DNA from 2 places in the Bradyrhizobium sp. USDA 4461 genome. Region 2 is predicted to be linked to the other one. Evidence: predicted binding sites of a transcription regulator. Region 2 holds the regulator's gene; the other holds the start of a gene.
What was found. The regulator LexA, encoded in region 2, represses DNA repair genes until DNA is damaged. The targets are predictions, from matches to a motif close to TGTTCNNNNTGTGTTCNG.
Positions count from the first base shown of each region.

Region 1 (7,937 bases), 300 kb from region 2:
ATTCATCCTCCGGCAGCGGCATGATCGTGGTGATGCGCTCGCCCTGCTCCAGCGGCAGGATGTTGATCAGCGCCTTGCCGCGCGCGTTCGGAGCGGCCATCGGCAGCCGCCAGACCTTCTCCTTGTAGACCTGGCCGCGCGACGAGAAGAACAGCACCGGCGTGTGCGTGGAGGCCACGAACAGCCGCGAGACGAAATCCTCGTCGCGGGTCTGCATGCCGGCGCGGCCCTTGCCGCCGCGGCGTTGCGCCCGGTAGGTCGACAGCGGCACGCGCTTGACGTAGCCGGCATGCGACACGGTGACGACCATGTCCTCGCGCTGGATCAGGTCCTCGTCCTCGACCTCGCCTTCCTGCTCGATGATCTCGGTCTTGCGCGCCGTGGCGAACTGCTGCTTCACCTCGGCGAGTTCGGTCTTGACGATGTCCTGCACGCGGGCACGCGACCGGAGGATGTCGAGATAGTCGGCGATCTCGGCCGCGAGCTTGTCGAGCTCTTCGGAAATCTCGTCGCGCCCGAGCGCGGTCAAGCGTTGCAGCCGGAGGTCGAGGATCGCCCTCGCCTGCTCCATCGACAGCCGCAGCGTGCCGTCCTCGTTGATGCGATGGCGGGGATCGTCGATCAGCGTGATCATCGCCTCGACGTCGCGCGCCGGCCAGTCGCGCGACATCAGGGCCTCGCGCGCGGTGTTCGGATCGGGCGAGGTCCGGATGACGCGGATGATCTCGTCGATGTTTGCGACCGCGATCGCAAGGCCGACCAGGATGTGGGCGCGGTCGCGGGCCTTGCCGAGCAGGAACTTGGTCCGCCTTGTCACCACCTGCTCGCGGAACGCGACGAAGATGTTGAGCAGGTCCTTCAGATTCATGGTCTGCGGACGGCCGGAATCCAGCGCCAGCATGTTGGCGGGGAAATTGGTCTGCAGCGGCGTGAAACGGTAGAGCTGGTTGAGCACCACATCGGGCACCGCTTCGCGCTTCAGCTCGATCACGACGCGATAGCCGTCGCGGTCGGACTCGTCGCGCAGGTCGCCGATGCCCTCGATCTTCTTCTCTTTCACGAGGTCGGCAATGCGCTCGACCATCGTCGCCTTGTTCACCTGATAGGGAATTTCGGAGATGATGATCGCTTCGCGGTCCTTGCGGATGGTGTCGATCGTCACCTTGCCGCGCATCACGATCGAGCCGCGGCCGAGATGGTAGGCCGAGCGGATGCCCTGGCGGCCCAGGATGACGCCACCGGTCGGGAAATCAGGTCCGGGAATGATGTCGATCAACTCGTCGATCGTGAGCGCCGGATTGTCGATCAGCGCGACGCAGGCGTCGACCACCTCGCCGAGATTGTGCGGCGGGATGTTGGTCGCCATGCCGACGGCAATGCCGCCGGCGCCGTTGACCAGAAGGTTCGGAAAGCGGGCCGGCAGAACCGACGGCTCCTGCTCCGAATTGTCGTAGTTCGGCTGGAAATCGACGGTCTCCATGTCGATGTCGGCAAGGACGGCCAGTGCCGCGCGCGTCAGCCGCGCTTCGGTATATCGATAGGCGGCCGGCGGATCGCCGTCGATCGAACCGAAGTTGCCCTGGCCGTCGATCAGCGGCACGCGCAGGGAGAAATCCTGCGCCATGCGGACCATCGCGTCGTAAATCGACTGGTCGCCGTGCGGGTGATATTTACCGATCACGTCGCCGACCACGCGCGCGGACTTGACGTATTTCTTGTCCGGGGTGTGTCCCTGCTCATGCATCGAGTAGAGGATGCGCCGGTGCACCGGCTTGAGCCCGTCGCGCGCATCGGGCAGCGCACGCGACACGATCACGCTCATCGCGTAATCGAGGTAGGACTTCTTCATCTCGTCGAGAATGGAAACGGGACGAATATCTGAGGGCCCCGGCGGCTCGCCGGGCTTGTGGTCGTCGTTATCGGACAAAGGGGAAATCCGGTCGGTTCTACTGGGGAATCATATAGCGTATCGATGGCCCGAAAACCACCCTTGCCCGGCTCCCGCAGGCCGTTTTTCCGTTCGTTTTTTCATGGACTTACGGGTGGGTCGGCAGGACCACGGCCGCTTGGTCGAGAAGCGCGTGGCGAATGGCGAATAGCGAGTGGAAAACGCCCTCTTCGCTACTCCCCATTCGCTATTTGCCCATCCCATCGCTGGCCGAAAACCACCGCATGCATGATCCGCCCGGGCATGAACGTGAACAGCCCGGCAATGACCAGCGTGCCGAAGAAGATGCCAATCATCGTGTATTTGTGGCGGCGGACGTTGTGACGCCGCGCGGCCATGACGCCGAGCACCAGCATGAGCAGCGAGAAGATCGACAGCAGATGGATCGGGCTCCACGGCCCGAGCAGGCGGATCTGGTGGATCCAGAACGAGCTTCCGGCGACCACCAGCATCAGGATCACCCAGATCCAACCCAGCGTCCGGTGCGGCAGCGTGCCCTTCGGCGCGGCAAGCTGGATGGAGCCGAGCACGAAGGCGGCCATGGCGGCAAAGGCATGGAGCGGGATCGCAGGCGCGGCGTCGAGCAATGGCGCGAGGCTCATGATGGCGGCCCTCGAATTGATCCGCGGCAAAGCCTCGCTCACCGCTGGGTAATGTAAATATCATTCACATTGACCTGTGTCAAAGTCGCGGGAACCGGCTCTGAGCGCCGCCATCTGGGCGAGACGCTGCAAGCCGTTAGAAAGTTATCCTCATAATTCACATGAGGAAACTGTCGCGACACATCGAACCACCGTTCCGGCAAATGATCGTCACGGAACGGCGGCTGACGCGGTGTCCGAGCGCACGCTCAGAACGGGATGTCGTCGTCCATGTCGCTGTTGCGGCTGCCGCCGGCGGCGACCGCACGGCGCGGCGCCGAGCTGACCGGACCGGACGAGCCGAAATCGCTGCCGCCATCATCGGAGAAGCTGCTGCCGCCACCGCCGCGCCCGTCGAGCATGGTGAGGTTGGAGTTGAAGCCCTGCAGCACGACTTCAGTCGAGTACTTCTCGACGCCGCTCTGGTCGGTCCATTTGCGGGTCTGCAACTGACCCTCGATGTACACCTTGGCGCCCTTCTTCAGGTACTGCTCGGCGACCTTGCAGAGGCCCTCGTTGAAGATCACGACGCGGTGCCACTCGGTCTTTTCCTTGCGCTCGCCGGTGCCCTTGTCGCGCCAGGTCTCCGAGGTGGCGATGGACAGATTGGCGATCGGACGACCGTCCTGGGTCCGCCGGATCTCCGGATCCTTGCCGAGGTTTCCAACCAGGATCACCTTGTTCACGCTTCCTGCCATCGCATCATCTCCACTCAAAAACCGGGCGTCCGGACATCGGCCGCCACTCTCAACCTTCGCCACTTACATTGCAGGCGTCGTGGATGACCCTATACGCCGGCGGCGGCTTGGCGCCCTCCGCCGTCGCACGGTTATCCACGATAATCAGATATAGCATCCCGGCCGGGAATGTTCCAGTTTTGTTCGCCACAACCAGCCGTAGAGGCCGTCCGTGGCGATGATATGGCAGCCGGCTTCGCTCCCAGCCGCCCGCCGGCGACGCGACGTCAGAAAAACAATAAACAAATCAGCGCCTTATTCCGGCGGCACTTCTTCCCCGAGTGTGGCATTTGGGAGACGGCCTTTCCGGTTGAATCGGCGTATAGCTATCAACCAACGGACGGGCGCTCGCGTCTGGGATCGCGCTTCGGGACCTTTGGAAGCCGATCGGGGAGCTGGGGAGATTGACGATGAAGAAGTTTTTGCTCGGGACGGTTGCTCTGATTGCGTTTGCTGCGCCTGCCGCGGCCGCCGACCTCGCGGCGCGCCCGTACACCAAGGCGCCGCCAATGATCGCTGCCGTCTATGACTGGAGCGGCTTCTACATCGGCGCCAACGGCGGCTGGGGCTCGAGTCACAATTGCTGGGACCAGGTCCCCGCCGGCATCTTCATCGGATCGGATGGCTGCCATGACGCAACCGGCGGCGTCGCCGGTGGCCAGATCGGCTATCGCTGGCAGGCCGGCGCCTGGGTGTTCGGCCTCGAAGCGCAGGGCGACTGGGCTGACCTGAAGGGCAGCAACAACAGCGCGATCTTCCCGGGCCTGTTCACCAACCAGACCAAGATCGACGCGTTCGGCCTGTTCACCGGCCAGATCGGCTACGCCGTCAACAACGTGCTGCTCTACGCCAAGGGCGGTGCGGCGCTGACCGACAATCGCTTCAGCACCTTCGTTACGCCGACCGGCGTGCTCGCCGGCAGCGCCAGCGACACCCGCTGGGGCGGCACCATCGGCGCCGGCATCGAGTTCGGCTTCGCGCCGAACTGGACCGCTGGTGTCGAATACGACCACCTGTTCATGCAGGACAAGAACTACAACCTCACCACGCCCGGTGGAGCGCTGTTGAGCACCATCCGCGACCGCCAGGACGTCGACCTCGTCACCGTCCGCGTGAACTACAAGTGGGGCGGCCCGGTGGTTGCGCGCTATTGATTGCGCGACACGGATTGGATCGACACGAAAGGCCGGCCTTGTGCCGGCCTTTCTGTTTGCCGGGGTCGGTTGCGAGTTGAGCCCCGCCCCCGAATCGACATGGTTAAATCCTAATAAATCGTAAAATATACAGTAAAATCAAAATGTTACCGGTGTTGCGCGGGCGCTACGCCCGATCTGCAACCTGCAATGGTAGCCTGTCCTGCGATGATCGAATCGAAGCGGGATGGATCCATGAAGCAGCTTCTGTGTGCAGCCGGCCTCGCCGTGCTCAGCGTTTCGTCCGTGTCGGCGGCTGACCTTGCCGCAAAGGCCCCCCAGCCGGCGGTTGCCGCGCCCCTGACCAGCTGGAACGGCTTCTATCTCGGCGCCCAGGGCGGCGGCGGCTGGGGCACCAGCAGCGAGACCTATCTCGGCGCTCCGAACGATGCGACGTTCATCGGCACGCAAAGCTACACCACCGGCGGCGGCTTCATTGGCGGCGTGATCGGCTACAACGTCCAGGCCGGCCCTGCCGTGTTCGGCATCGAGGGCGCCTACCATTGGGCCTCGATCACCGGCCGCTCCAACGTGATCAATGTCGGACCGCCAAGCGTGCTCGACACCTACTACACCGAGCTGCGCAGCTTCGGCGACATCAAGGGCCGGCTCGGTTACGCCGACGGCGCCACGCTGTGGTTCGTCAGCGGCGGCGCTGCGGTCGGCGACATCCTGCATCGCTACAATGCCGGCCTCGCGCCGCCCTCGGCCTCGGCCAGCGACACCCGCTGGGGCTGGACCCTCGGCGCCGGCGTCGAATACATGTTCGCCGCGAACTGGTCGGCCAAGCTCGAGTACAACTACATCGATCTCGGCAAGGTTGCGCCGATCCAGTACACGCCCGCGCTCAACGATCGCTCGGAGTGGAAAGACACCTTCCACACCGTCAAGCTCGGCATCAATTACCATTTCAACGCCGCAAGCCCGGTCGTAGCAGCGAAATACTGAGCCTGCTGCGGTTGATCGCGCGACGCGCGCGTTCACATCAAAATAAAGGCCGGCCTCGCGCCGGCCTTTTCGTTGCGCAAGCACACGGCGCGGCTGTTTTCCGTGCATTGTGGTTTCACGGATACACAACTTCCGAGATTTCTATGTAGAAACACGTGATCGTCACGCGACACTGCTGTGACGCTCCCTTCAATGTTTGAAGGGGACAATAAGAAAATGTGGCAAGAAAAACGGGAATTTGGACTTTGAAAATCAGGAATGTTTTGCTGGCCTCGGCCGGCATGTTTGCCCTCAGCGCAATTGCACCGGCAATGGCCGCCGATCTCGGCGCGCGCGCCCCCTACGTGAAGGCTCCGCCGCCGGTCGCGATCACCAACTGGACCGGCTTCTACATCGGTGGCTTCGGCGGTTACGCCAGCGAGAACTCCGGCAATCCGAAGATGGAAGGCGGCTTCGGCGGCGGCACCATCGGCTACAACTGGCAGGCCGGCAACATCGTGTACGGCCTCGAGGCCGACGGCGCCTGGGCTGACGTCGATGCGTCGGTCAGCGCGCTCGGCGTCACCGCGAAGAGCAAGATCGACGCGCTCGGCACCGTGCGCGGCCGCTTCGGCTTCGCGGTCGACAAGGTGCTGTTCTACGGCACCGGCGGCTATGCCTGGGTCGACAACGAGATCAGCGTCACCGCGCTCGGCGCCACCGTCTCGCAGAGCAACTTCCACTCCGGCTGGACCGTCGGCGCCGGCATCGAGGCGTTCATCGCCCCGCAGTGGTCGATCAAGGGCGAGTACCTGTATCGCAGCCTCGGCAGCGAGACCTACTTCGGCGTTGCCTCCGGCGACCTCAACCTGCACAGCGTGCAGTTCGGCGTGAACTATCACTTCGGCGGCCCGATCGTCGCCAAGTACTAAAGCATGATCCGGAAAAGTGCGAAGCGGTTTTCCGGAAAGATCATGTCAAACAAAGACCTAAGGCGCGATGACGATTCGATCCAATCTCATCGCGCTTTAGGCAACGGACCAGGCGGATCCAGCATCGGATCGCACCGAAAGGCCGGCCTCGCGCCGGCCTTTTTGCATTTCGGAACCCATCCTGCTGCCGGCTGCTGCCATCCGGCAAACTATCCGTTGATGGCCGCTATTCAGCACTGGAAATTGCCGGCCGTTCTTCCTACGTTCCAGTCTTCACACTCATCGGCGCAAGCTCCCGGCATCACCGGCGACGCGCGCCCAAAAGGCGCCCGATCATGCGCCCGGAATTGTCGCTATGGATGAAGTGCTCAAGGCGAAGCGCCAACAGAACGCGGGCTCCTCATCGCGCGCCATCACGATCCGCGGCGCACGCGAACACAATCTGAAGAACATCGACGTCGAGATTCCGCGCGACAAGCTGGTGGTGTTCACCGGCCTGTCCGGCTCCGGCAAATCCTCGCTCGCATTCGACACCATCTACGCCGAGGGCCAGCGCCGCTACGTCGAATCGCTGTCGGCCTATGCGCGGCAATTCCTGGAGATGATGCAGAAGCCGGATGTCGACCAGATCGACGGCCTGTCGCCGGCGATCTCGATCGAGCAGAAGACCACCTCGAAGAACCCGCGCTCCACCGTCGGCACCGTCACCGAGATCTACGACTACATGCGCCTGTTGTGGGCGCGCGTCGGCGTGCCCTATTCGCCCGCCACCGGCCTGCCGATCGAGAGCCAGATCGTCTCGCAAATGGTCGACCGCGTGCTGGCGCTCCCCGAGGGCACCCGCCTCTATCTGCTGGCGCCGGTCGTGCGCGGCCGCAAGGGCGAGTACAAGAAGGAGCTCGCCGAATATCTCAAGAAGGGCTTTCAGCGTGTCAAGATCGACGGCACCTTCTACGAGCTGTCGGAAGCCCCTAGCCTCGACAAGAAATTCCCGCACGACATCGACGTCGTGGTCGACCGCATCGTGGTGCGCCCCGACCTCGCCCAACGCCTCGCGGAAAGTTTTGAGACCGCACTGAAGCTCGCCGAGGGTCTTGCGGTGATCGAATATGCCGACGCGCCCGCGGCGGCCGCGCAGGACGAGAAGAAAGAAGACAAGAAGAAGACCGCGAAAATCCACGACAAGAGCGGCCCCGAGCGCATCCTGTTCTCGGAAAAATTCGCCTGCCCGGTCTCCGGCTTCACGATCCCCGAGATCGAGCCGCGCCTGTTCTCGTTCAACAACCCCTACGGCGCGTGTCCGGCCTGCGGCGGCCTCGGCGTCGAGCAGCACATCGACGAGGACCTGGTCATCCCCGACAAGGAGCTGACCCTGCGCAAGGGCGCGATCGCGCCGTGGGCGAAATCGTCGTCGCCCTATTACATCCAGACCCTGACCGCACTCGGCAAGCACTACAAGTTCACGCTCGACACCAAGTGGAAGGACCTGACCAAGAAGGTCCAGAACGCGCTGCTGCACGGCTCCGGCGACGACGAGATCAAGTTCTCCTATGAGGACG
Region 1 is NZ_JBSRXM010000001.1:6,713,951-6,721,887, forward strand. It holds gene gyrA (DNA gyrase subunit A) at 1-1,927, opposite strand, end outside; gene ACVINW_RS31650 (DUF2306 domain-containing protein) at 2,122-2,550, opposite strand; gene ACVINW_RS31655 (single-stranded DNA-binding protein) at 2,799-3,287, opposite strand; gene ACVINW_RS31660 (outer membrane protein) at 3,737-4,480, shown strand; gene ACVINW_RS31665 (outer membrane protein) at 4,715-5,467, shown strand; gene ACVINW_RS31670 (outer membrane protein) at 5,719-6,378, shown strand; gene uvrA (excinuclease ABC subunit UvrA) at 6,734-7,937, shown strand, end outside.
Region 1: ACVINW_RS31655 (single-stranded DNA-binding protein) is a predicted target of LexA. The motif match lies at 3,457-3,474, and genes of this name have one in related genera.

Region 2 (7,937 bases):
GGCAGCGACAAATCCTGTCACTGCATATTCCAGGGGAGATTCCGGATCTTCAAAGCCTCCACCTCGGCATCATGGACCACGATCTGGTCGCACTCACGCCCTGCACGCTGGGCTTCATCCCGCATGAGGCCTTGAAGCGGATCAACGCGGCGTTCCCGAACATCGCCGCCGCGCTCTGGCGCGAGACGCTGATCGACGCGTCCATCTTCAGGGAATGGATCCTCAATGTCGGCCGCCGAACCGGCACTCAGCGCATGGCCCACCTGCTGTCGGAAATGCGGCGCCGCCTGGAGGCGGTCGGCCGGACCTCGGGCGAGACCTTCCGGTTTCCGATCACGCAGGCCGAACTCGCCGACTGCCTGGCCCTGTCGACGGTGCACGTCAACAGGGTTCTGCAAGAACTTCGAAGCGAGGGACTGATTGAGATAGACCGCGCCGCCTTCAATCTGCTCGACCGCGCGGGGCTGGAGGAACGCGGCCAGTTCGATCCCCACTATCTCCATCTCCACCCATCCGTGTGACGGGCAACCGAGATTCTTTTAGACCTTCAAGACGGCGGCAGCGTCAATCGGCTGCGCAAAGAAAGGCCCCAGCGAGGGGGTACACACGCTGAGGCCAGAGCAACTTGGTCACGCCATCCTAGACCTCGCGCCCGACACTTTCTCGTGCCCGTTCGGAGTACCGGAATCGTACGGGGTTTGACGATGCGGGCCTTATTTCCGCGTTCGTCCGTATCGTTGAAAGTTCCTGGAAAGGAACCGGAACGGAAACTGATCACAATTAGTTGGATCGAATGATTTCGAAGATGGAGCGTCAACGCCGTGACCCGCAAAACCCTACAGGCACGTTCAGAGCAGGCGCTCGTCGTTGTTATTCTGAGCACCGGGGCGCTGATCGCATATCTCGGTTTGGCGCTTTCCAGGATGTGAGCGCTGTCCGGCAAAAAACGAGTCGGCCGAGAACGCTTGTTTGAGCGACCACCCAATATTGAAACCTCAACCGGGGAACTGCGGCTCGATCAGCGACATGATCATCAGCGTGACGATCAATATCGAGGGCGCGCAGGCAACCACCGCAGCCAACCAAAGGTCCGAGTGGGCAAAGATGTCATAATCGTCCCGCATGGGTGGCCTCCAAACGAATCCAACCATGTACGGAAAAACATTGGTTTGCCGACTGTTCCATTCGCGTTCGAGGAACGACCGGTCTCGATGAGCGTCGCCTGCAGAGCTCGCGCACGGCCGGCGATGAAGCGAGACGAGGAACCGACATGGCGTGCAACAGTCGATTGCGGCGAGGTAGCTCAACCGATCTTGCGGCGCATCGCGTTCGGGAACGCCCACTGAGGAACGCTTGGGCGAAATTCAATCTCCTCGGCTAGACCGGAACAGATCGACCAGTCATGTACCGCATTTACTATTTTGCTGCCTTCCTCGCTGTGACGGGATCGGTCTTCGGCTTGCTGGTCGCCCTTGAGAAGACCGTCGGCGGATGACGCCAGGGAGGAAACAAGTTTTGCATCGAGTGGCACGGAAGCGCTCGATGGGGCGATCCGGCGACCCTGGCCGGGTTATGCCGAGCCTAGCTTTTTCTCGATGTAAGCATTCACCGTTTCGGCGAAGCCGCGCTGATCTCCCACAACGGCATTGAGCTGCGTCAGCACGTCTTGCTGGAGGAGCCGGAGTCCGCTCCTCCTGGCTCCAAGCAAGGTCGCGTCCCAATACTCGTTGACCGCTCTCTCGGCCAGCGCAATGCGGTTCACGTCGCCTTCTGCGATCAGTCGGCGCAGAACTCCCAGGCAAGCATCCAGGTGGGGCATCCCTCACCCGCCTCCAGTCCAGGGAGCTCGGAAAGAAAGGGCCCCAGCGAGTGGGCACCACACTGAGGCCAAGGTCCGTTCGTCCATCGTGTTCGGCGTCACCCGGTCAGGAGCCAGCTCACGCTGGCGACGAGCGCGATGAATGACATTCCGGCAAAGCCGAGAAAGCCCATCTCCACGCTGTCCATTCGATGAGGTGTCAACATCCCCGCAGTTTGCATCTCGTCTCCGAGACCCGCATTTAAAAATGCATGTCAGAAGCCATGTCCTAATTTCGCTGAGCCCCAAACAGCGGCCGCTCCACCAATTCGGATTTCAGAAACAACGGGCGTGAAGCGACGAGAACGTTTCGGCTCTCGTCGTCCCTGACCGAACACGCCGTCAGCCACGTCACCCCGCATGCTCGCGCCAGTTGGTTCCTGCCCGCAGCAAAAATTCCGCCAGCACTGGATTAACCTATGTAGATGCCATGCAAGGCCATTGGTGGCCGAATTCGCGCGACAATTGTTCGCGCGGGCCGAACGCCATGGGAAAGAAACGACGAAATCGGGTTAAGCAAACGACGTCACTGACCTTCAGACTGCTAAAGCTTGCCGAAACGGCCAGGACCAGGGCAAGCGGCTTGCCGCCTGGAGCCGAACGTGAACGCATGCTGAGGAAGTCACTTGAAGCCCGGCGTGCCCTCGAGATCGAGAAGTTCCTAGCAACCCCGGGGGCTGCAATGCCTTCATAGGCTTGTCGCGCATCCATCGTCCAAACGGCATCCGAAATGTCAGCCGAGCCGATCGAATATCAGGGTCATCGTCTAACGATCGTCGAGCAGCGAGGCGGCGGCTTCCTCGTCGAGATCACGCCTCTTGCGGGCGGTCCTCCGATCAGAACGCAAACCTTCCAGAGCACTCAAGAGGCGATCGCCAGGGCCAAGGCGACCATTGAGAAGCATCCAAGCAAGTGAAGCCGTACGGTTTGCAAGCAAAGCGTCCAACGCGTCGGCGGGCGGACCGGAGCAACATGATTGCTGGACCGATGCGAAAGCTCCATTTTCGAGTTGCGCGACATCCCACGTACTTTAACCAGGTTAAGGCGGGAACTTGGTAGCGGTTGCACGGTGTCGCCGCGCACGAAAGCACAGGGTATCGCGTGATGCGATGCTGGCTTCTGCGGGCTGGGGCACTCCGATGATCCTTCCAAAAGGACCCCTATTCATCATCAACATTTCAAACCCCGACGCCTTCTCGGGGAAAGGCAGCATCATCATGCTTGAATTGGCGGACGAGGATGCCGCTGTAAGAATAGCTCGAAAGATCGCTGCCGAGACAGGACGCTGGGTGACTGTGCGGAAAGAAGACATGGAAGTCGTTGGAACGATATCGCCGCCTACGACACATTAGGCGCGGTGATGACACGCCCCTGAAGACCACGAAGGTGTGCCCCTGGCTCGGGGACAGAGCCAAGGGCACCGGAAACGCCGACCTGCCGTTCCTGTTGGGTGGCGTTTGTTATCCAATACGCGGTGCCAGGTGCTGTCGTTCCTAATGAGCGATCGCCCGACAAGAGACGGCCCAGCGAGGGGCGCGATTATCGACGTCGGCCGCTCCTGGACGCCTGGAGAAGAAGGGTGCAGCCCGCTGAGGGCACACGTCGGACGGCGATGTGTTTGCAGGGTGTTGCGGTCCGGACACGACGGGCAACTCAGCAAAACCTGTCAATCACCGTGCGCGAAAATATTTCGCTTTATCCGAAGCGCAACTCGGTGTATGAATTCCCCGTCTCACCCGACACGAGGGGCGCTTCGCGGTCGTCACGAACGCGGGTCGAGATGCGGTGGACGCCGAATGCGCAGTTGACGAACGCGCATGAGGCGGACGGCGAAATCGTGCAGGCCTGACGCCCTAGCGGTAGGTGTCTCTTCCGATTGCGCAATGCGCGTTGTGAAGACGGTGACAACAAAGCCAAGTCTCGCCGGGGAGAGCACGTATAAGCCGTAAGCCATCGCGCAGGGAAAGCCGGATTGCTCCGCGTTACACCTGTGGTCCTACCCCCGAGCTTTCTACCCCATTGCTCGGGGCCCATGGGTGCGATCGGCACCCGGCTTTCCCTGCGCCCTCACCAACGGAGAGGGCGGAACGAGAAGCAAGACTCGGACAAATCATGTCGCGAGAATGCGGACGTATGATTCACAAGCGGCGCCACACATTCGCCGTCGTCCCGGCGAAGGCCCGGGACCCATTACCCCAAAAGCGAATTGTTGCGCGACGCTGGGGCCACAGCTTGTTTTCAACAACACAACCCTGTGGTTATGGGCCCCGGCCCCCGTGCGCAATTGCGCACTAGGCCGGGACGACACTGAAATTGTGGCGCGAGCATGCGAAGCTATGGATCGAGCGGGAGCCACTGTCAGCACATCAGTCGCATGCCTCCCGCACAAATCGGGGACATTGCCGCCTGCCCGCAATTTTCGTACATGGTTCCACGCAATGACCTCGCACCCCCTCCCCGATTCCGTCGACGTGCTGCTGTTCGATATCGGCCGCGTCGTGCTCGACATCGACTTTGACAAGGTGATGGCGCACTGGGCGCAGCATGCCGGCTGCGCGCCGTCCGACCTCGCCACGCGCTTTGTCGTCGACGACAGCTTCAAGCATCACGAGATCGGCCGGATCGACGATGCGGCGTTCTTCGAAAACCTGCGCCGGACGCTCGGCATCGACCTCACGGACGCCCAGTTCCTCGAAGGCTGGAATGCGATCTTCACCGGCGAGATGCCCGATATCGCCCCCCTGCTCGCGGCCGCGGCGAAGCGGATGCCGCTCTATGCGTTCTCCAACACCAATCCGGCCCATGTCGCGCATTTCTCGGTTGTCCACGCCGAGTTGCTGAGCCATTTCCGCACCGTGTTCCTGTCCTCGAGCATCGGCTATCGGAAACCCGACGCCGCGGCCTACGATCATGTGGTAAAAGCCATCGGCGTGCCGGCGTCGCGGATCCTGTTCTTCGACGACCTGGCCGCCAATATCGAAGGCGCGCGGGCGCGCGGCCTTCATGCCGTCCACGTGACATCGACGGATGACGTGGCAAGGGCGCTGACCGCGCTCGGTATTTGAACCCTGGACTTGAGGAGCTCCGAGCGTGGCCCTGATGCCGGTTGCCGATGCCCTGTCCGCCGTCCTGGCCGGCGCCGAACCGCTGCCGGAGGAGATGGTCGCGCTCGATGCCGCCTATCACCGCACCCTGGCACGCGACCTCGCCGCGCGGCGCACCCAGCCGCCGCAGCCGATGTCGGCGATGGACGGCTATGCGGTGCGCGCCGCCGATGCGGCTGACCTGAAGGCGCGGCTCAAGGTGATCGGCGAAGTCGCCGCCGGCCGGCCGTTCGAGCGCACGGTCGCCTCAGGCGAAGCGGTGCGGATCTTCACCGGCGGCGTGATCCCCGACGGCGCCGACGCCGTCATCATCCAGGAGGACACCGCCGTCGACGGCGACCACATCACGATCACCGAGGCTGCCGCCGTTGGACGGCACATCCGCCCCGCCGGTGTCGACTTCCGCGAGGGTGACGTTCTGCTCGCCGCCGGCAGCCGCCTCTCCGACCGCGCGCTGTCGCTGGCCGCCGCCATGAACCATCCGGAAGTCGCCGTGCATCGCCGGCCGAAGGTCGCGGTGCTGGCGACCGGCGACGAGCTGGTGATGCCGGGCTCGCAGCCCGGACCCGGCCAGATCGTCTATTCCAACGGCTATGCGCTGCGGGCGCTGGCGCGTGCCGAAGGCGCCGAGACCATCGATCTCGGGATTGCCGCCGATACGGTTGAGGCCACCACGGCCGGCATCCGCCGGGCCCGCGACACCGGAGCCGACATCCTGATCACGACCGGCGGCGCCTCGGTCGGTGACCACGACCTGGTCAAGCGGTCGCTGGAGGCCGAGGGCGTCGCGATGGCGTTCTGGCGGATCGCGATGCGGCCCGGCAAGCCGATGATGCATGGCCGGCTCGGGGCGATGCGGGTGATCGGCCTGCCCGGCAATCCGGTGTCGTCCTATGTCTGCGCCTTCCTGTTTCTGGTGCCGTTGATTCGGGCGCTGAGCGGCCGAAAAGCGATTCATCATCGCCGCGCGACCGCTTTGCTCGGCCGCGACCTCGCTGCCAACGACCAGCGCGAGGACTATCTGCGCGCGCGTCTCGAGACGCGCGACGACGGCACGCTGATCGCAACGCCCGTGATGCAGCAGGATTCTTCGCTGCTCGGGAATCTCGCTGCGGCACGGGCACTTCTCGTGCGTCCGCCGTTTGCGCCGGCCGCCGTCGCCGGCAGCGAATGCGAGATCCTGATGCTGCCCGAATAGGGTTTTCTCACCGCGGCGATTGTGCGCCGCCGGGCGTGTTCACCGGAAATTAAGTGGTTGCGGAACACATATCGAACATATAGTGTCCGTTCATGATTTGTTTCGAGTACTGGTGTCTACAATCGGGAGGCCGCCCAGGAGCGCTTGCAGCAAGCACCATGCTCCCTTGGTCAGGCCCGGTCTGCAGATCCCACCGAAGAGTCTCGGAATCGAACGACGCTATCAACCGGGGGAATACTCGAGATGCTCACGCGCAAACAGTACGAACTTCTGCGTTTCATCAATGAACGTCTGAAAGAGGCCGGCGTCCCGCCCTCCTTCGACGAGATGAAGGATGCGCTCGACCTGCGCTCGAAGTCCGGTATCCACCGCCTGATCACTGCGCTGGAGGAGCGCGGCTTCATCCGCCGCCTGCCCAACCGCGCCCGCGCCATCGAAGTCATCAAGCTGCCCGAGCTGTCGGCCGGCGGCGGCAACGGCCGACGCGGCTTCACCCCGAGCGTCATCGAAGGCACCCTCGGCAAGCGCACCTCTACACCGCCGATCGCCGAGGATGACGGCAATCGACCGGTCGCGGTCCCGGTCATGGGCCGGATCGCTGCCGGTACGCCGATCGAGGCGCTGCAGACCCGCAGCCACACCATCAGCGTGCCGCCCGACATGCTCGGCTCCGGCGAGCATTATGCGCTGGAGGTGCGCGGCGACTCGATGGTCGATGCCGGCATTCTCGACGGCGACATGGCGCTGATCCAGCGCAACGACGTCGCCAACACCGGCGACATCGTGGTGGCGCTGATCGACGAGGAGGAAGCGACCCTGAAGCGCTTCCGCCGCCGCGGCGCTTCGATCGCGCTGGAGCCGGCCAACACCGCCTATGAAGTGCGCATCCTGCCGCCGAACCGGGTCCGCATCCAGGGCAAGCTGATCGGGCTCTATCGCAAGTACTGAATTGCAAATAGTTGCGGCGGCGAGGCAAATACTTGCGGCGGCGAGGAACGAGCGACAGATCGGATCGTTCCTTGGAAGATAGCGCGGCATGCGGCCTGCTCGATGCGCTCCGATACCTCTCACGCAGTGTCGCGTGTTTGTGATTGAGGCGGTCTCGGGCGAGTCGTACAATCGCCCAGAAACGAGCTGACACTCGTTCGCTATCGTCCACTCTGGTAGAGGCCCTATGCCTCAAGGAGAGGCACGGGTCGCTACCTCCATTTGAGGAGCCATCCGATGTGTGACTATAGTCTGCACGCCGTGGCATCGCGCCCCGCCATTGTCGGAGAGACGCTGATCACCACGACCTTCCGCGGCACGTCGACCCGCGGCTTTGCGTCGGAGAACGATCCGACTGTCGCGGTCTGCATGCTGCCGGGCACCGAGCTCGCTTTCGCCGAGAACGTTCGCTACGACAGCCGCTGGATCTGGACCAAGACGCTGAATTTCCGCGTCGGCGTGTTCAACGAAGTCGAGCCCGACGTGCCGGATCGCCATCATGATGCGGTCGAATTCCCCGACGGCAGCCATGTGCTGGTGACCCAGCTCGTCGAGGGACAGCGCGTCAGCGTGCTGCAATTGCCGGCACTGCATCCGCCGGTCGCGCAGAAGCCGAAGGTTGTGGAGCGGCGGCCCTCCGCATTTGCGTCGCTGTTTTTGGGTTGAACGCATCGTCGCCGCAGGATGACCCGGCGGCGAGTGACCGAAACGATTTCGAGCGACCCCGGACGTCGGGTTCCGGGGCGCGGCAGGAGATTTCCGTCGGCGGCCGCCTTGGCGCATCATCAGG
Region 2 is NZ_JBSRXM010000001.1:6,409,948-6,417,884, reverse strand. It holds gene ACVINW_RS30170 (Crp/Fnr family transcriptional regulator) at 1-521, shown strand, start outside; gene ACVINW_RS30165 (hypothetical protein) at 996-1,124, opposite strand; gene ACVINW_RS30160 (hypothetical protein) at 1,304-1,531, opposite strand; gene ACVINW_RS30155 (hypothetical protein) at 1,571-1,819, opposite strand; gene ACVINW_RS30150 (hypothetical protein) at 2,589-2,774, shown strand; gene ACVINW_RS30145 (HAD family hydrolase) at 4,297-4,923, shown strand; gene ACVINW_RS30140 (molybdopterin molybdotransferase MoeA) at 4,949-6,160, shown strand; gene lexA (transcriptional repressor LexA) at 6,404-7,108, shown strand; gene ACVINW_RS30130 (hypothetical protein) at 7,385-7,813, shown strand.